2 regions of the Clostridium sp. BJN0001 genome follow, and region 2 is predicted to be linked to the other one. Evidence: predicted binding sites of a transcription regulator. Region 2 holds the regulator's gene; the other holds the start of a gene.
The links. The regulator Rex, encoded in region 2, represses fermentation and respiration genes when NADH is low (regulators of the CRP and FNR family bind a similar motif). The targets are predictions, from matches to a motif close to ATTGTTAANNNNTTAACAAT.
Positions count from the first base shown of each region.

Region 1: MTX53_RS10225 (acetyl-CoA C-acetyltransferase) is a predicted target of Rex. The motif match lies at 3,831-3,850, and genes of this name have one in related genera.

Region 1 is NZ_CP094971.1:2,089,270-2,099,732, forward strand. It holds gene MTX53_RS10205 (F0F1 ATP synthase subunit delta) at 1-412, opposite strand, end outside; gene MTX53_RS10210 (F0F1 ATP synthase subunit B) at 414-893, opposite strand; gene atpE (ATP synthase F0 subunit C) at 943-1,158, opposite strand; gene MTX53_RS10220 (F0F1 ATP synthase subunit A) at 1,187-1,855, opposite strand; gene MTX53_RS10225 (acetyl-CoA C-acetyltransferase) at 2,607-3,788, opposite strand; gene wecB (UDP-N-acetylglucosamine 2-epimerase (non-hydrolyzing)) at 3,913-5,064, opposite strand; gene MTX53_RS10235 (deaminase) at 5,091-5,585, opposite strand; gene upp (uracil phosphoribosyltransferase) at 5,595-6,227, opposite strand; gene rpiB (ribose 5-phosphate isomerase B) at 6,274-6,723, opposite strand; gene MTX53_RS10250 (L-threonylcarbamoyladenylate synthase) at 6,758-7,807, opposite strand; gene MTX53_RS10255 (hypothetical protein) at 7,829-8,419, opposite strand; gene prfA (peptide chain release factor 1) at 8,475-9,557, opposite strand; gene prmC (peptide chain release factor N(5)-glutamine methyltransferase) at 9,618-10,463, opposite strand, start outside.
Region 2 is NZ_CP094971.1:2,201,159-2,211,621, forward strand. It holds gene MTX53_RS10795 (short-chain-enoyl-CoA hydratase) at 1-725, opposite strand, end outside; gene MTX53_RS10800 (redox-sensing transcriptional repressor Rex) at 907-1,539, opposite strand; gene MTX53_RS10805 (heavy metal translocating P-type ATPase) at 1,832-3,958, opposite strand; gene MTX53_RS10810 (metalloregulator ArsR/SmtB family transcription factor) at 4,001-4,366, opposite strand; gene tpiA (triose-phosphate isomerase) at 4,574-5,323, opposite strand; gene MTX53_RS10820 (phosphoglycerate kinase) at 5,381-6,571, opposite strand; gene gap (type I glyceraldehyde-3-phosphate dehydrogenase) at 6,703-7,713, opposite strand; gene MTX53_RS10830 (sugar-binding domain-containing protein) at 7,770-8,846, opposite strand; gene MTX53_RS10835 (DegV family protein) at 8,968-9,804, opposite strand; gene MTX53_RS10840 (acyl-ACP thioesterase domain-containing protein) at 9,837-10,463, opposite strand, start outside.

The DNA.
Region 1 (10,463 bases), 110 kb from region 2:
GAATCTTTTTATTATATTTTTTTTCAAAAATATCTGTTAAGCTTTGAAGTTCATCTGGCACAAGAGGTACTGCTGTTTTTATAACACCTCTTAATGTATTTCTTTTCTCAAGATCTATATTCTCCATCTGTTTGAGTTTTTCTCTTAGATAGAGTATTCTGTCTTTTTCAATTAATATAAGTAAAAAAGACAATAGTTCTTCATCAATTTTTCCTTTAAAAATGTTAATAAAAATTTCTTTTTTCTTTTTTGTGTTAATCTGAGGATGCTTTATTACTTCTCGAAAATCTTTATCGTTATCAATTAAATCACAAATTTCTTTAAGATCCTCTATATATTCTGAAACTTTTCCTTTTTCTTCTGCCACTTCATAAAGTGCTAAAGCATAACGCCTGTCTAGATACTCATACATATTACATACCTACCTTAGCGATAAAGTCACTTATTAATTTTCTATGCGTACTTTCATCTATATTTTCTTTTAAAGCCTTAATTGATAATTCTACAGCTAAATCTACAACCTGTTTTTTAATTTCATATTCAGCTTTTTCTTTTTCTCTTCCAATTTCAACATCAGCTTTTTCAACCATGTGCTCAGCTTCAGTTTTGGCATTATCTATTATTTCCTGATATATCTTATCAGCCTTCTGCTTCTGCATTTCAGTGATCTTTTTGCTTTCTTCTTTAGCAGACTTTAAAATCTGCTCATTTTTTAAAAGATACATTCTTGCTTTCTGTGCATCTTCATCAGCTTTTATAAGCTGTTCATCAACATAATTTTTTCTGTCTTCTATTACTTTTTGAAGTTTTGACCAGAAAAAATGTTTCAGAATTAATACTAGGATAATGAAATTAATGATTGTTTCTATTACTTCTACAACTTTAATATCCATAGATTTAATTTATCCTCCCTTCGGAGTTAATACAATCAACTCATGTTCTTTATTTAGCTAATGCCATTAATGCAATTACGAAACCATATATTGCAGTACCTTCTGCAAGTCCTCCACCTATAATTAATAATGTTAAGATTTTTCCTGAAGCTTCTGGTTGTCTTGAAACTGCTTCCGCTGCTTTACCTGTTGCAATTCCTATTCCAATACCAGCTCCTATACCTGTTAATACAGCTATTGCTGCTCCTAAAACTCCTAAACTCATATCATTTCCTCCTATAATCTAATATTTTTTACTCGTCTGACATCATTTTTATTTGAATCATTGTAAGCACTGAAAATACCAACATTTGAATGGTACCATCAAATAAATCAAAATATCCATGTACAAATATCGGAAGACCGACTGCATATTTTCCAAGTGCACTATAAATAAGATTTATAAGCATTGAAGCCGCTAGCATATTTCCATAAAGTCTTAATGCTAATGAAACTGGAAATACTGCCTTCTCCATAATATTTATTGGAAGCATTACAAAAACTGGATGAAGATATGTTTTTAAATAACTTCCTACTCCATTCCTTTTTATTGAAGTATAATGAATCATAAAAAATGATGTTAATGCAAGACCGATAGTAACGCTAACCTCTTTAGTAGGTGGTTCTATTCCTATCAAGCCTGTAAAGTTCATACAAATAAGAAAAATCATCAATGTGCCTATGTAATGTATATAGCCTGTAAACTCATCACCCATAATATTACTTACTTGATCAGATACTGTTGTATAGATTTTTTCAAGAAAAGCCTGCTTACTATCTGGTTTTTCTTTTAAATCTCTTGTAAGCATATATCCAGCAATTCCGAGTATTAATATTATTACCCATTGAACAACTATTGCGCCCATAATATCAATATTAATACCAGCAACATTAAAAGAAAATAAAGGCTTACTTTGCTCCAATAATAACCACTTCCTCTCTTTTTTCTTATTATCATATATTAAATATGCAAAATAAATAAAAATCACTTAAAATTAATCATAAATAACATTTTTTTAATTTTTACTTGTCTGCCTTTTTAACATTAGTAATTATAGTTCCAACTTAATCTATATTAAAACATCATATTTGACTATTTACAGCTATATTTAGTGATCATTTAATATTACATTCATTTTACTCAAAATTGCTTACTCTACATCTTGTTTTTATTAATTTGCGTTTATTATGACATACATTTTTATCATCAATTCAATTTTCTGAATAATGAAAATGCCTTTTCTTACTTCATTCTTCATTGATAACATTTTCATTTTAATTTTACTATATTTTTAAAAAAATATAAGGATATACTTGTAAATATTCTTAAGATTATATTACTTTTGTGTAATTTAAATAAAATTTAATTTTTATAAGTATTGAATATATTATAACCTTATAATTCATTATTTATTTCTTTTTTTATTGTTTTTTTACTCTATTTCATTGTAAAACCTCATAATGACTGCTTTACAGGGTATTTATAACTCTATTTAAATATATATGTTAACCACTTTTATACATATGAATAAACCTGTTAACACTTTATTCATTTTTTGAAATTTCAAAGTACTATTTTGAATATATATACATATATCATATATATTAGTTTATAATAGAAAACTGTCCTTAGCATTTTAAAATGCCAAGAACAGTCTTTATAAAAAACTTCTATTAAGCTCTTTCAACTACGATAGCAGTTCCCATTCCTCCACCTATGCATAAAGTTGCTAAACCTTTCTTAGCATCTCTCTTCTGCATTTCATAAAGTAATGTAACTAAAATTCTTGCTCCTGATGCTCCTACTGGATGACCAATTGCAATAGCTCCACCATTAACATTTACTTTGCTCATATCAAAGTGTAAGTCTCTTGCAACAGCAATACTCTGAGCTGCGAAAGCTTCATTTGCTTCGATTAAGTCTAAGTCATCAACTGTTAAGTTGGCTTTTTCTAATGCTTTCTTAGTTGCATAGAATGGTCCATATCCCATGATTGATGGATCAAGTCCTCTTGAACCATAAGATAAAATTTTAGCTATAGGTTTAAGTCCTAATTCTTCAGCTTTGTCTGCACTCATAACAACAAATGCAGCTGCTCCATCATTTATTCCTGATGCATTTCCTGCAGTTACAGTACCATCTTTTATGAAACATGGTTTTAATTTTTCTAAAGTTTCAAATGTTGTTCCGAATCTTGGTTGTTCATCAGTATCGAAAACAATTGGATCACCTTTTCTTTGTGGAATAGATATTGGAACTATTTCATCCTTAAATCTTCCAGACTTAATTGCTGCTTCTGTCTTTCTCTGAGATTCTGCTGCAAATTTATCTTGATCTTCTCTTGTTATGTTCCATCTCTTAGCTATGTTTTCAGCAGTTACTCCCATATGATAATTATTAAATGCATCCCATAAAGCATCAGTTATCATTGTATCAACGGCTGGAGTATTATTCATTTTATGTCCCCATCTCATATCTTTTAAAGCGAATGGAGCATTTGACATACTTTCCATACCACCTGCTACAACAACATCTGCATCTCCTGCTTTAATCATCTGAGCTGCAAGACTTACTGCTCTAAGTCCAGATCCACATACTTTGTTAATTGTCATTGCAGGTACTTCTTCAGGTAATCCTGATTTAATAGTTGCCTGTCTTGCAGTATTTTGTCCAAGTCCAGCCTGGATAACATTACCCATTACTACTTCTTCAACAAGTTCTTTCTTAATTCCAGCTCTTTTTACTGCTTCTTTAATAACAGTAGCTCCTAAGTCAACTGCCTGAACTCCTTTTAAAGAGCCACCGAATTTACCAACAGCTGTTCTTACTGCACTAACTATAACTACATCTTTCATCTATTAACCCTCCTGAAATTTTAATTTACTTTTTTATTTGCTTTTGTTAAATTATTAACATAATTTAATTATATACACTTATCAGTATTTTTTCAAGCTTTATATGTTAAATATTAGTCAAAGTTTATTTATTAAATTCTTTAACATTAATATCAGTTAAATTATAATAATTTAATATTATATCTGCAATTCTCTTTGATGCAATTCCATCTCCATATGGATTTACAGCTTTACTCATTTTTTCATATTCTTTGCTATTATTAATAAGTTTTTCTGCTTCTTCTACTATCTTATCAACATCTGTACCTACAAGCTTAACTGTTCCAGCTTCTACTGCTTCAGGTCTTTCTGTAACTCCTCTTAAAACAAGAACTGGTTTTCCAAGATGAGGGGCTTCTTCTTGAAGTCCACCTGAATCTGTCATTACCATAAAGCTCTTATTCATAAGATTATGTGTCTCCTTTGTATCAAGTGGAGGAAGAAGATGAATTCTATCATTTCCTCCAAGCCTTTCGTATACAACATCTCTTACTACAGGATTTAAATGTACAAGATATATTAGTTCAACATCTTTGTTATCCTCAACTATTTTGTTAAGCGCTTTACAGATGTTTTCAATTCCTTGTCCCCAGTTTTCTCTTCTATGTGCTGTAATCATAATAACCTTTTTATTATCATAATCAATCTTATTTAATTCATCATGTTCAAAAGTATAATCTTTTTCAACAGTATGTTCCATAGCATCAATTACTGTATTTCCTGTAACAAAAATTATATTTTCATCAATTCCTTCTCTTAGCAAATTCTTCTTTGCCCCTTCAGTTGGTGCAAAATGAAGATCTGCTAAACTTGCTGTAAGTTTTCTGTTCATTTCTTCAGGATATGGAAAATATTTATTAAATGTTCTAAGTCCAGCCTCTACATGGCCTACTTTAATTTGCTTGTAAAAAGCTGCAAGTGCTCCTGCAAATGTTGTTGTAGTATCTCCATGAACGAGTATCATATCAGGCTTTTCTTCTTCAAAAATTTCTTCAAGTCCTTCAAGAACTCTTGTTGTAATTCCTGTTAAAGATTGTTTCTTCTTCATTATGTTCAAATCATAATCAGGCTTAATATGAAATAAATCTAGTACTTGATCCAGCATTTCTCTATGCTGTGCTGTAACACATACTTTTGAATCTATCTGTTCTCTTTTTTCAAGTTCCTTAACAAGCGGAGCCATTTTTATAGCTTCAGGTCTAGTTCCAAATATAGTAATTACTTTTTTCCTACTCACTTTCTTTTCCCCCTGCTTTAAAAAATTTAATATCCATATTCTCCATCAATATTTAATGAATCATCATCAGATATCCATTTTTGAACAAAGATTTCTCTATATTCATTATATGTATCTCTTATTATTACATTTTTTATTCCTGCATTTATGATTAGCCTTTTGCACATTGAACACGAATTTGCATCTTTTACATACTCTTTTGTTTTAGCATCTCTACCTACTAAATAAAGAGTTGATCCTATCATATCTTTTCTTGATGCACTTATTATTGCATTTGCTTCACTATGCACACTTCTACATAATTCATAATGTGTTCCTCTTTTTACATTAAGCTTTTCTCTTACACATTTATTTAAATCTATGCAATTCTTTCTTCCTCTAGGCGCACCTGTATATCCAGTTGAAATTATCTCATCATTTTTTACTATAATCGAACCATAATTTCTTCTAAGACAAGTACCTCTTTCTGAAACTGTTTGTGCAATATCTAAATAATAATTATTTTTATCTCTTCTATTCACAATTATACCCTACTTTGTTCCAAATAATCTGTCTCCTGCATCTCCAAGTCCTGGTACTATATATCCATCTTCATTTAGTTTTTCATCAATTGCAGCTAAATAAATTTGAACATCAGGATGTGCTTTTACTACTGCTTCTATTCCCTTTGGAGCTCCAACAAGACACATTAATTTAAGATTTTTTGCTCCTTTATTTTTAAGCATTGTAATCGCATCTATTGAAGATCCACCTGTTGCAAGCATTGGGTCAACAACAAGAACTTCTCTTTCTTCTATGTCTTTTGGAAGCTTGCAAAAATATTCTACTGGCTTAAGAGTCTTTTCATCTCTATAAAGTCCTATATGTCCTACTCTTGCAGCTGGTATTAAATTTAAAACTCCATCAACCATTCCAAGTCCAGCTCTTAATATTGGAACAACTGCTAATTTCTTTCCAGCAAGCATTTTACATTTTGTTTTGCATATAGGAGTCTTAACATCTACTTCTTCTGTTGGAAGATCTCTTGTTACTTCATATGCCATAAGCATAGAAATTTCCTCAACTAATTTTCTAAATTCTTTAGAACCTGTTTTTTCATCTCTTATAATTGCAAGTTTATGTAATATTAGTGGATGAACTATTTCTGTAACATTTGTCTGCATCATTTTTTCTATATTTTCCATTTAAAAACACCTACTCAATTCTAATTTATTTTGAATACTTTTTTTCTATTTCTGTTATTTTATCAATTCTTCTTGTATGTCTTCCACCCTGAAATTCAGATGATAAGAATGTTTTTACTATATCAAGTGCAAGTCCAGGTCCTACAACTCTTTCTCCCATTGTAAGGATATTAGCATTATTATGTTCTCTTGTTGCATGAGCGCTAAATGTATCAGAACATAATGCAGCTCTTATTCCTGGAACTTTGTTTGCAGATATTCCTACACCTATTCCAGTTCCACATATTAAAATTCCAAATTCATATTCACCTTTAGAAACGCTCTCTGCAACAGGAAGTGCATAATCAGGATAATCACATGATTCTGTTGAATTTGTTCCAAAATCCTTTACTTCATAATTTTCACTTTCTAAGTATTTTATAATCTCCTGTTTCAAATTAAAGCCGCCATGATCACAGCCAATTGCAATTTTCATAAATAATCCTCCTAAATTTTATTTATATATAAATTTATACATTTATAATATCAAATCCAGCTGACTTCTTCAGTCTATTCATTATTGCTATTCCAATGCCTTTTTCTTCAAATGCTTCTGAAAGTATTATATCAGCATTTAAATCATCGCATTTTCTTAAATCTTCAAATAGATTTCTTGCAACTGTTAATAAATTTTTATTTGTTCCAAGTAATACTATTTTCCCATTATTATAGAATTTCTGATTTTCTTCAACTGTTAATATGCATACTTTTTTTCCTAAGTTTTCATATTCATCTGTTAATAAATTAATCTTTTCTATTACTTTCTCTCTTTTGCCTGAAATTATTCTTACTTTTGCTTTTGGAGCATAATGTCTATATTTCATTCCAGGTGCCTTAGGTTTTAAACCTTCCTTAGGCTTTTGCATAATAGCTTTATCTATTTCAATTCTTTTATCTATATTCTTTAACATCTCAAGCGTAATTCCACCTGGTCTTAAGACAACTGCAGGATCGACACTACAATCTACTATTGTTGATTCAACTCCAACTTCACATATATCCCCACCTAATATGCAGTCAACTTTTCCGTCTAAATCATATATACATCTCTCAATATCTGTTGGACTTGGTCTACCGCTTATATTAGCTGATGGCGCAGCAATTGTAGTACCAGAAAGTTCAATAAGCTTAGATGCTACTTCATTGCTTGGCATTCTTACACCTACTGTATCTAATTTTGCACTTGTTTCATATGGAATAATATCTTTTTTCTTTAATATTATAGTTAATGGTCCTGGCCAAAATTTATCCATAAGTTTCTTTGCAATATCAGGTATATCCTTAACATACCTTTCAATATTTTTTGAAGCTACATGTATAATAAGAGGATTATCCTGAGGTCTACCTTTTGCTTTAAATATTTTCTTTACTGCATCAGAATTAGTCGCATCCGCTCCAAGTCCATATACAGTTTCTGTAGGAAAAGCTACTATTCCACCATTTTTTATAATATCTGCAGCTTCCTCTATTTTTTGTATATCTTTAATTGGATCTTTAACTATTGATATCTTAGTTTTCATTTTTTAACACTTCTTTCGAATTTAAACTACCATCTGACCTCTTGCTATTTTTATGCTTTGAATACATTCATCCGTATAAAAAGCTTTAACGCAATTTTTATAAATACAATCCAAAAGGAAGTACTTTTTAAGCCCTCCCCTTTTTATAATTTCAATATAATACACTTTGTTTTTATCATAATCCTCAATATTTTTTAGCATCTTTAATATATATTTATGACGCTTTAGTGTTTTGTCATTTATAACTCTTAATCCTTTATTTCTAAGTTTTATATCCGTTATAAGTATAATTTCTATATCATAATCAGAATTCATCGTATGAACAGCCTTTACAGAATTGCATAAAAGCACATACTCATTTGAAAAAAGTCCTACTTTAAATTTTAATCTATTATTTTTACATTTATATTTCACAAGATAAAAATTTAACTTTGCAAGAATTGAAATCAATATAAGAAATTCAATTATAACAAGATACATAATGTAGAATAATTTTATTTTAATACCACTTAAATACAAAATACATGGAAGAAGAAAAGCTATAATTGACATAGCAGTTAAAAATATCTTTGTGTGGCTTTTTTCTTTTTTTACTGCCTTATTTATATCCAAAATTATTCCTCCGTATGCTCATAGAGCCCTACATAAATGTAGGGCACTATAAAAACTATTCCTCAGAATTACCCATCTGTTTCATCTTTTGAGCTTGATCAGCTGTAATTAATGCATTTATCATTTCATCTAAATCACCATCTAAAAATGCATCAAGTTTATATAATGTAAGACTTATTCTATGATCTGTAACTCTTCCTTGCGGATAATTGTATGTTCTTATTCTTTCGCTTCTGTCTCCTGTTCCAACCTGGCTTCTTCTATCTTCTGCAATTCCATCTGCTCTTTCTTGTTCAGCTTTATCATAAAGTCTTGACTTTAAAACTTTCATTGCTTTTTCTTTATTTTTAAGCTGTGATTTTTCATCCTGACAAGAAACAACAAGTCCTGTTGGTATATGAGTTATTCTTACCGCAGAATCTGTTGTATTTACGCACTGTCCACCATGTCCTGAAGCTCTAAATACATCTATTCTTACATCTTTATCTTCGATTTCAATTTCAACATCATCAACTTCTGGTAAAACAGCAACTGTTGCTGTAGATGTATGTATTCTTCCGCTTGATTCTGTATCTGGCACTCTCTGTACTCTATGAACTCCACTTTCATATTTTAACTTTGAATATGCGCCTTTACCTTTTATCATGAATACAACTTCTTTATATCCACCTAAATCAGTCGCATTTTCACTCATTATTTCAACATGCCATCTTTGACTTTCAGCATATCTTGTATACATTCTAAATAAGTTGTATGCAAATAAAGCAGCTTCTTCTCCTCCTGCTCCTCCTCTTATTTCAACGAAAACATTTTTATCATCGTTAGGATCTTTAGGAAGAAGAAGTATCTGAATATCATTTTCAAGCTTCTCTTGTTTTTCATTTAATGAAGATATTTCTTCATTAAGCATATCTTTCATTTCTTTGTCTGATTCTTCTTCAAGCATAGATTTATCTTCTTCTAACTGATTTATTACACTCTTATATTGTCTGTAGCTATTTACTATTACTTCCATATCGGATTGTTCTTTACATAGCTTTCTCCACTCATTTTGATTTTCGATAACTTTTGGATCACTTATTTTAACTGATAATTCTTCATATTTATTTTCTATGAATGCTAATTTATCTAATAACATTTAATATCACTCCGAACTTTATTTTTCCACATTTCTATATTATATCACATTGTTTGATATTTAATCAATCTTTTCGCCTATAACTACTCTATCAAGTCCTGCTAAATCTTTAATTATTTTTATATTCTTATATCCGCTATGTTCCATTATATTTTTTACGTTTTCTCCTTGATTATACCCAATCTCAAATGCAAGGATTCCTGAAAAATTTAATATATTAATACTTTGTTTTGATATTTCTCTATAAAACTTTAATCCATCAGTGCCTCCATCGAGTGCAGTAAGTGGTTCATATTTTTTAACATCATCCATAAGATTATTTATTTCATCTTTTTCTATATATGGCGGATTAGAAACTATGATATCATATTTCTTTTCAGAATCTATTAATTTATCTAGCAAGTTACTTCTAATAAAATTAGTTCTGTCTTCAAGATTATAATTTTTTATATTAATTTTCGTTACTTTTTCTGGTATATGATAATAATCTACAAAATCTACATTTATATTCTTCCTATAATATGCAAGTGCTATTCCTATAGCCCCACTTCCGCAACATAAATCACATACGCTTTTTTTGTCTTCTTCTTTAATATTTTTTAAAACTCTATCAACTAAAATCTCTGTATCACTTCTTGGAATAAGTACGCCTTCTTCTATATAGAAATCTATACCCATAAAATCACACTTTTTTAATATATATTTTACTGGCATCTTCTTGCTTCTAAGATTAATAAGGTCATAATATTTTTTACTTTGCTCGTCTGTTACCTTTTCTTCTTTATGTGTAATTAAAAAAACTCTTTCCTTATTTAATACATTTCCAAGAAGAAGCTCTGAATCAAGTTTTGATGTATCTATATCTTTTTTTTCAAGAATTAAATTTCCTCTTTTAAGAAGATCTCC
Region 2 (10,463 bases):
TGATCTTCTGTTGCAAAGCATTTACCAAAATCTTCTGATTCTATATTAACAGCAGTATCTATATCTACCTGCATGCCTCTATTTATTGCGTCTTTACATAACTTAACTGCAACTGGTGCATTACGCATTATTTTGCTTGCCATAGCCTTTGCTTCATCCATTAAGTTTTCAAGAGGAACTACTTTATTTACAAGTCCTATTCTGTATGCTTCATCAGCCTTAATATTTTTAGCTGTATAAATCATTTCTTTTGCTTTTCCAAGGCCTACTATTCTTGAGAGTCTTTGAGTGCCTCCAAATCCAGGAGTTATTCCAAGACCTGCTTCAGGCTGCCCAAATAAAGCTGTTTCTGAAGCTATTCTAATATCACAAGACATAGAAATTTCGCATCCTCCACCTAATGCAAATCCATTAACGGCTGCAATTACAGGCTTATCTAGTTTTTCAATTCTTCTGAATACTTTATTTCCTAAAATACCAAATTCTCTTCCTTGCTTTTCATCTAAATCTTTCATTTCTGCAATATCAGCTCCAGCAACAAATGATTTCTCACCTGAACCAGTTAATATTACTGCATAAATATCAGTATCTTTCTCAAGATCATCCATTACTACATCTAAATCCTTTAAAGTTTGTGAATTTAATGCATTTAATGCTTTTGGTCTGTTAATAGTTACAATAGCTAAATGTCCTTCTTTTTCAAGAATCACATTTTCTAATTTCATGTAATAATCCTCCTTTAAACCTTATAATTTATAATAATTATAAAAACAAAATTTGATTTTGTTAATATTATAACAAATATACTCAAAAATAATTGAAGCTTTACACTTCAACTAAAATTATAATACTTAAAGCAACTATTTGCAATAAAATATTAAGTCAAATTGACTTTTTGTCAATCTGCTATTTTTCTTCATTTAATAAATAAACAAGAGTCATAAGACTTTCACTTAAATGTACGTTTTCAACCCTTACATATGGAGGAACTATCAAGTCTACAGGAGCAAAATTCCATATAGCCCTTACTCCTCCTTTTATAAGATTATCTGCAACTTTTTGAGCATTTTTTCTAGGGACACATATTATTCCTATATCGACTTTATCTTTTTCAAGTATACTATCCATAACGTCTATATCTTTTATTTCAATATCTCTTATTTTCATTCCAATAAGTTTAGGATTAGCATCAAATATATCAACTATTTTTACTCCGAGATTATCGAATCTTGTATAATTTGAAACAGCTTGGCCTATATTGCCAGCTCCTACAAGAACTGTTTTATATTCTTTATCTAGACCTAAAATACAGCCTACTGCTTTATATAATTCTTTTACATTATATCCATATCCTTGTTGTCCAAAATCTCCAAAGCAATTAAGATCTTGCCTTATCTGTGATGCTGTAAATCCAATTTTTTCTCCTAATTCTTTTGAGGAAATTCTATCTATATCATTTTCTACAAGCTCTCCAAGATATCTATAATATTTAGGCAGCCGCTTAATTACTGCCATAGATATATTTTTATCTTTATACATATTTCTCTCCTTATCTATAAAAACATCATATAAATTATATTAATACAATTTTATCATACTATTTATATATTAGTTATTTTTTTAACACAATTTATTTATAATTATATCACATTTTTTTTATAAGATTTCAAAAATTAATTAATGCATGACTTTTAAATAATAAATTACAAAAGAAAAGCAATTTTAGGTTTCTAACTAAATCTAAAATTGCTTTTTTCAAATATTTAATATTTCGATTAAAAATCAGAGCCTATTCCCTTTAATTTGTCATTTGTCCTGTATTCTTTGTCATTTACTTAAATGCTCTCATTGAATTAATTACAGCAATTAATGTAACTCCAACATCAGCAAAAACTGCTTCCCACATTGTTGCAAATCCTAAAGCTCCAAAAATCAATACGAGTATCTTTACTCCAAGTGAGAAAAATATATTTTCTTTTAATATAATATTAGTTCTTATAGCTATTTTTATAGCATCAGCTAGTGACTTAGGCTTGTCTTTCATTAAAATAACATCCGCTGCTTCAACTGCTGCATCTGAGCCAATTCCTCCCATAGCTATTCCTATATCAGCTCTTGCAAGTACAGGTGCATCATTAATGCCATCTCCAACAAATACTACTTTCTTATTATCTTTTTGATTATTAATTAATTCCTCTAATTTTTTAACTTTATCCTCTGGAAGAAGTGAAGATAGATATTCATCTACTCCAACAATTTCTGCTGTTTTTTTAGCAGATTTTTCATTATCTCCTGTAAGCATTACAGTTTTACGTATTCCTAATGTTTTAAGTAGTGAGATAGCTTCTTTTGAATCTTCTTTTATCTCATCTTCAATTATTATACTTCCAACATATTTTTTGTTTACAGCAACGTATATTATAGTTCCTGCTGTATCAATTTTGGGAACATTTATATTATTTTTTTTCATAAGCTTTATATTTCCAACTAAAGTATTACTTCCTTCAATAATTCCTGAAATACCAAAGCCTGAAATTTCTTTATAATCTTTAATATCATCTTTTGAAATTATTTTTCCATATGCTTTTACTATTGATTTTGCTATAGGATGATTTGAGAAGTTCTCTGCTATTGCAGCTTTTTTCAAAATTTCTTCTTCTGAAATTTCTTCCGGAATTATTTTTGAAACTTTAAATGTTCCCTTTGTAAGTGTTCCTGTTTTATCAAATACAACAACTCCTACATTTTTTAATGATTCTAAATAATTTCCTCCTTTTACAAGTATTCCATTTTTAGAGGCTTTACCTATACCCGAGAAAAGTGTAAGAGGTACTGAAATAACAAGTGCACATGGACACGAAACCACTAAAAATAATAATGCTCTATATACCCATATAGAGAATGATTGATTTAAAATAATTGGTGGAATTATAGAAATTGCTAAAGCTAAAAATACAACTGCTGGTGTATAGAATTTACAGAACTTAGTTATAAATTTTTCTGTTTTTGCTTTCTTATTTCCTGCATTTTGAACAAGATTTAATATCCTTGTTATAGTTGATTCATTAAGTTTTTTAGTAACTTTTAATTTAAGAATAGAATTTAAATTTATACATCCTGATAATACTTCATCATTTTTAGAAACATATTTGGGATATGATTCTCCTGTAAGAGCTGATGTATCTATATTGCCATTTCCTTCAAGAACTATACCATCCAAAGGAACTCTTTCACCTGGTTTTAATAATATAATATCAGAAATATCAACATCTTCAGGAAAGACTTTAATTTCAGTTCCATTTTTAATAACATTTGCATAATTTGCTTTTACTTTTAACAATGATTTGATTGAATTTTTTGAATGGTCGACAGCCATATCCTCAAGCATTTCTCCAAGCTGATAAAATAACATAACTGCTACAGCTTCACTATATTGTCCAATTATAAGTGCTCCAACAGTTGCAAGCGCCATAAGAAAATTTTCATCAAATATTTTACACTTTGTGATATTTTTTAAAGCTGAAGAAAGGACTTCGTATCCAGCTAAAAGATAACTTATCATAAATAAAACAAATGATATACTGCTGTTTTTCTTTAATATAAAAGCAAAAATATAAACAGCTATTGCTATAAATAGGCATTTATTTTTAAATACAACTGCCTTAAATTTATTTTCTTCTCTACATTCCTTTAAATTACATGATTTATTATTTCTTATATTTTCAGCATCATACTCTGATACAATTACATCTTTTTCTATTTCCTTTACTATTTTTTTTACTTTATCAATAACTATATCTTTCTGATTTTCATCTTCTAGTTCAATCTGCAATACACTTAAGGAAAAATTTAATGCTGCTTCATCTATTTCTTCTAATTTCTTCACCTTAGCCTCAATTTTATTTGCACAGTTTGCACATCCAAGACCTTTAAGAAAGAGTTTTATTGTACTTTTCATATTCCTCAACTCCAAACTTTATTTTATCTTCATCTATAACATCTACTCTGTTATATGGTTAAATCCTTGATTAAATATTTCTTTTATATGGTCATCATCTAATGAATAGTAAACGACTTTACCGTTTCTTCTAAATTTTACAAGTCTAGTCTGTTTTAATATTCTAAGCTGATGAGATACCGCAGACTGCGAAAGTGAAAGCACTGATGCTAAATCACATACACACATTTCAGACTGAAAAAGTGCACAAATAATTTTTACTCTTGTTGAATCTCCAAATGTCTTAAAAAGCTCCGCTAGATCATATAAAATTTCATCATCTGGTATTTCTGATTTAACTTTATTTACTACATCTTCATGTATACACGTTGTATTACATGATTCAATCCCATTTTCATCTTTTTTCATTTTCTGTTCCTCCTCTGCTCATATGAATATATGCTCATATGTTTAATTATATTATATTCTCTTTTTTGAAATATGACAAACATTTTTTCCATATAATTTTACTTTTTAAATAAAAAAATACACAACACTAAGAACTTGCTTACATAAATTAAATATTTATGTAAGCAAATTCTAATGTTGTGTATTCTATCTATTAATTACTATAGATTAATAATTAACAATCTTAGAGAAGTCTTCTGCTTTAAGGCTTGCTCCTCCAACTAAAGCGCCGTCTATGTCAGACATAGCCATTTGCTCTTTAATTGTATTTGGTTTAACAGATCCACCGTATTGGATTCTTACTTTGTCTGCAACTTCTTTTCCAAACATTCCAGCTACTACGTTTCTTATAGCTGCAATTGTTTCATTAGCTTGTTCCTTAGTTGCAGTCTTTCCTGTTCCTATAGCCCAGATTGGTTCGTAAGCTATAACAACTTTTTCAGCCTGTTCTTTAGTTAATCCTGCTAAATCACTCTTAATCTGAATAGCGATAAAGTCGTTAGTAATTCCGCTTTCTCTCTGTTCTAAAGTTTCTCCACAGCAAAGAATTGGAAGTAAATTATGCTCAAAAGCCTTTTTAACTTTCTTATTTAATGCTGAATCAGTTTCATTAAAATAAGTTCTTCTTTCACTATGTCCTAAAATTACATAGTCAATTCCTAAAGTTTCAAGCATACTTGGAGAAACTTCTCCTGTAAATGCTCCGCTTTCTTCAAAGTGCATGTTCTGTGCACCTATCTTTATGTTAGTTCCTTCTACAGCTTTTTTTACTGCATCTAAGCATACAAATGTTGGGCAGATTACTACATCACATTTTGCATCCTTAACAAGTGGAGCTAATTCTTTAACAACTTTAACTGCTTCATCAACAGTTTTATTCATTTTCCAGTTACCTGCAATTATTGCTTTTCTAGACATTATTTTCACCTCAAAATTTATTTTGTTTGTTAAGTGCTTTATATTTCAAATTAAAAATTAGTCATTTAATGCTGCGATTCCTGGTAATACTTTTCCTTCTAAGAATTCAAGAGAAGCTCCACCACCAGTAGATATATGAGTCATCTTGTTTCCAAATCCTAAAGTATTAACAGCAGCTGCAGAGTCTCCTCCACCTATTATAGTTGTTGCATTTGAATCTGCCATAGCCTTAGCTACTGCAATAGTTCCCTTATTGTAGTTTTCAAATTCAAATACTCCCATAGGTCCATTCCATACAACAGTCTTAGCATCTTTAATAGCTTCTGCATATAATTCTTCTGTTTTAGGTCCTATATCTAATCCCATATTTCCATCTGGAATGTTTTCATCTTCAGTTACTGTAGCTTTTACATCCTTAAATTCAGTTGCTACTCTGTGGTCAACTGGTAATAAGAATTTAACTCCCTTTTCCTTAGCTTTTTCTATCATATCTTTAGCATAGTCTAATCTATCTGCTTCAACTAATGAAGATCCGATTTTAAATCCTTGAGCTTTTAAGAATGTATAAGCCATTCCTCCACCAATTATGATAGTGTTTACTTTATCTAAAAGATTATTTATAACTGCGATTTTATCAGAAACTTTAGCTCCTCCTAAAATTGCAACAAATGGTCTTTCTGGATTTTCAACGGCATTTCCTAAGAACTTTAATTCTTTCTGAATTAAATATCCACATACTGCAGTCTTTAAGTAATCTGTAACACCTACAGTTGAACAATGAGCTCTATGAGCTGTTCCAAATGCATCATTAACAAATACTTCAGCAAGACTTGCTAATTCTTTAGAGAATTCTTCTCCATTCTTAGTTTCTTCTTTTCTGTATCTAGTATTTTCAAGTAAAACAACGTCTCCGTCTTTCATTTCTGCTATAGCCTTTTTAGCATTTTCTCCTACAACATTATCATCTGGAGCAAATTTTACTTCTTTTCCAAGCATTTCGCTTAATCTCTTAGCAACTGGTGCTAAAGATAATTCAGGCTTTGGTTCACCCTTTGGTTTTCCCATATGAGAACATAAGATTACTTTTGCATTATGTTCTACTAAATATTTTATTGTTGGCATAGCTCCAACTAATCTATTTTCATCAGTAATTTTTCCGTCTTTTAATGGTACATTAAAATCACATCTTACTAATACTTTTTTACCAGATACTTCTATATCTTCGATAGTCTTTTTATTATAATTCATATTTTTCACCTCATAATTTTCATATATCTGAAAATGAGCCCGGCCTTATAAGTTAAACCTTAGAGACCGGACCCATTAAAGGACCTTATAAGAATGCTTTTTCAAACAACGAATCCTTATTAAGTATCAAATTACTTTAATTCAGCAAAGTACTTGATTGTTCTAACCATCTGGCTAGTGTATGAATTTTCGTTATCATACCATGAAACTACTTTAACTAAAGTTGTTCCATCGCCTAAATCCATAACTTTTGTCTGAGTAGCATCGAATAAAGAACCATACTTGATTCCTACGATATCAGAAGAAACTAATTCTTCTTCAGTGTAACCAAATGAATCAGATTTAGCTGCTTTCATAGCTGCGTTTACTTCTTCTTCAGTTACTTTACCGTTAACGATAGCAACTAACTGAGTTAATGAACCAGTTGGAACTGGAACTCTCTGTGCACATCCGTCTAATACTCCTAATAATTCTGGAATAACTAATCCAATTGCTTTTGCAGCACCAGTTGAGTTTGGTACTATGTTAACTGCAGCAGCTCTTGATCTTCTTAAATCACCTTTTCTCTGAGGTCCATCAAGAGTCATTTGATCTCCAGTATAAGCATGGATTGTAGTCATGTATCCTTTTTTAATCTTAGCTAAGTTGTTTAAAGTGTTAGCCATTGGAGCTAAGCAGTTTGTAGTACAAGATGCAGCTGAAATAACTGTATCTGAAGCCTTTAATACATTTTCATTTACGCTATAAACTACTGTTGGAAGATCGTTACCTGCTGGTGCTGAAATAACAACTTTCTTAGCACCTGCTTCGATATGAGCAGAAGCCTTAGCTTTTGAAGTATAGAATCCTGTACATTCAAGAACTACATCTACTCCGATTTTTCCCCATGGAAGATCCTTTGCATCTTTTTCAGCATAGATCTTGATTGTCTTTCCATCAACTGTAATAGAATCTTCTCCAGCTGTAACTTTATCAGCTAAAGCGTATCTTCCCTGTGATGAATCATACTTTAATAAATGAGCTAACATTCTTGGGCTAGTTAAGTCGTTGATTGCAACTACTTCATAACCTTCTGCTCCGAACATTTGTCTGAATGCAAGACGTCCAATACGTCCAAAACCATTAATTGCTACTTTTACCATTTTACAATTACCTCCTAATAATGCTTTGTAATTTTTTATAAAATAAATTTTACAAACTAATTTAAATTATGCTCTAACTTTAATCTGTTAATTATTCCATATGCTGCTCCTTCATCAGTAACAAGCACACCATTAACATCATTAAATTCAGTAGCTATAATCGACTCAATTTTATTTTTCCCACCAGCAACCGCAATATGTGTTTTTATTTTTCTAGCTTCGTTGATTTTGATTCCAATTGTGGTAGTTTCTGAAATAATATGTGAGTCTTTGTCAAAATAACATCCAAAAGCCTCTCCTACTGCTCCATTTTTTATCAGATCATTAATTTTATCTTCTGATATTCCACGCTTTCTAGCCATCTCTAATGCGTTTCCTACTCCATATAATAATATATCAGCTTTTTTTATTTTATCTGTAACTTCCTTTACATCTTTCTGCTTAAGAAGTGTATTTAAAATATCAAAGCTTAAGTTTTCAGAAACATGGAGCATTTTATATGTTCCATTTAACTTTTTAGCTAATAAAGCCGCTAATGTGCTAGCTTGAGTTTCAACTTTTTTTCCCATACCGCCCCTTGCAGGCACTACTTGGATGTTTGATAAAGTTGTTATTTTAGGGAATGCTTCAATAACTTCCTTTATTGTACTTCCTCCTGTTAAAGCAACAATATCATTATCTTTTATAATTTCTTTAAGATATTCTGAACATGCTTTACCTAAATCTTTCAAAACAAGACCATTTTCTTCAACATTTCCTGGAACTACAATAACTTTTCTCAGATTTAAAAGTTTCTCAATTGAAGCTTCTATTTCTGATAATCCTTTAATTTCATGAATAAAATTGCTGAGCTTCTGGATTATTTCTTCGCCATCTTCTGTAACTGTCATACCTTCTGGATTTATTTCTATAAGATCTTCATCCCTTAGAAAACAAACTTCATTTCTGACTGTTCTCTCTCCTACTGAAAGCTTTTCTGACAATGACCTTCGCCCTATAGGCTGATTATGAAAAATGGTTTTTAAAATACGATATCTTTTTTCTAAAGTATCTACCAGTTCAGGAACTATTTTTTTCTCTAGTTTCAATATTTCCTGCACTTCATGCACCCCTTTGGTCAATGTGCGTCCCATACTATATAAATATGTCCCACATCTATTATTATAAAACACCTTTTGTAATTTTAAAAGGCTTTAAGCAAATTTTTTTGACATAAATTAAATATTTTTAACAAATGTTTAATTTATATAATATTTATTCCATCAAAAAAGCTATTCCTGCCACATTAGGACCAGCATGAATAGAAACAGTACTTCCTATTGGTGATTCAATAAATGGTATATCTTCATCTTCAAGGTTTTTTATTAATACATCTTGTATTTCTTTATTTCCTGCTTCTATTAAAAATACAGGAACATCCTTATCCATCTTTACATTCTCAAGTTCCTCAAGTATTTTTTTTGTTGCCTTTTTATTTCCTCTTACCTTGTCTTTTACGCCCATCATACCATCTTGTATATTTACTATAAGTTTAATTCCAAGAACATTGCCTATAATACCTGCAGTTTTTGAAATTCTACCACCTTTTATAAGATAATCTAATGACTGAAAACATGTTGATAATTTTAACTTTCCTTTAGCAATTTCTAATTCATTTACAATTTCACTAAAAGTTTTACCTTTTTCTTTAAGAATTGCTGCCTTATAAACTAATGCTCCAAGTGCTAAAGTAACAACTTTTGAATCTATAACTTTAATATCATCACTTTCAAGCATAGATTTTGCAATACATGCTGAATTATATGTGCCGCTCATATCAGAAGAAATATGAATTGATATTATCTTATATCCCTCATCTAAATATTTTTTATAAGCTTTTTCAAATCTAGAAGGTATTACCTGTGCTGTAGTAGGCATAACACTTCCATTATCTATTTTTTCAAAAATTTCTTTTGGAGTTATCTCCACTCCATCTAAATAAGAATCTTCACCAAAATTAATTACTAATGGTAAAACTTCAATATCATATTTTCTGCATACATCTTTTGGAAGATCTGCTGTGCTGTCAGTAATTATTTTAATCTTTTCCATTAATCTATTCTCCATTCAGATTTGATTATAAATTATTTTCTTTTCCACTCTATCTCAAGTATGGTAAGTTCTTTTGATGCACTACTTATTATTGTATGATGAGACTTTAAAGTTTCTTTATTAGTCTTATCAATTTTAGCAGTTGCTGTTATTTTATCTCCATACTTTGTTTCTTTTTCAAATAGTACTTTTATATTATGAATTTCATAGTTATCTAAAATATCAGATGGCACAGCTTCAAGTGCCCACTCAACATATTTTTCATTATTTACATGCTTATTAGTATCTATATCACTATGTCTTATATAAAAATCTTTCTGATAATCAATAGTATCTGGTTTATGAAGTTTTTCAGTATCTATTTTACATTCTAAATTTTTTTCAATTCCATAAGCCTTAAAGATTTCGCATGGAACTCGTGAAGGCCTTCTTTTCTCAGTATTTATAAGGAAAAACAGTGCTTTTCCATCAGCTATTACATTTCCTTTTTCATCCTTTATGATATACTCTCTTGGTGCATAAAATGTTCTTATCCCTGTAACTCTAGTAGTAATACTTATTGTTTCTCCGAACAAAGGATATCTATAGACATTAATATCATATTTATAAAATACCCATCCATACTTGTTTTCATTCAAATACGATAATCCAACATCAAG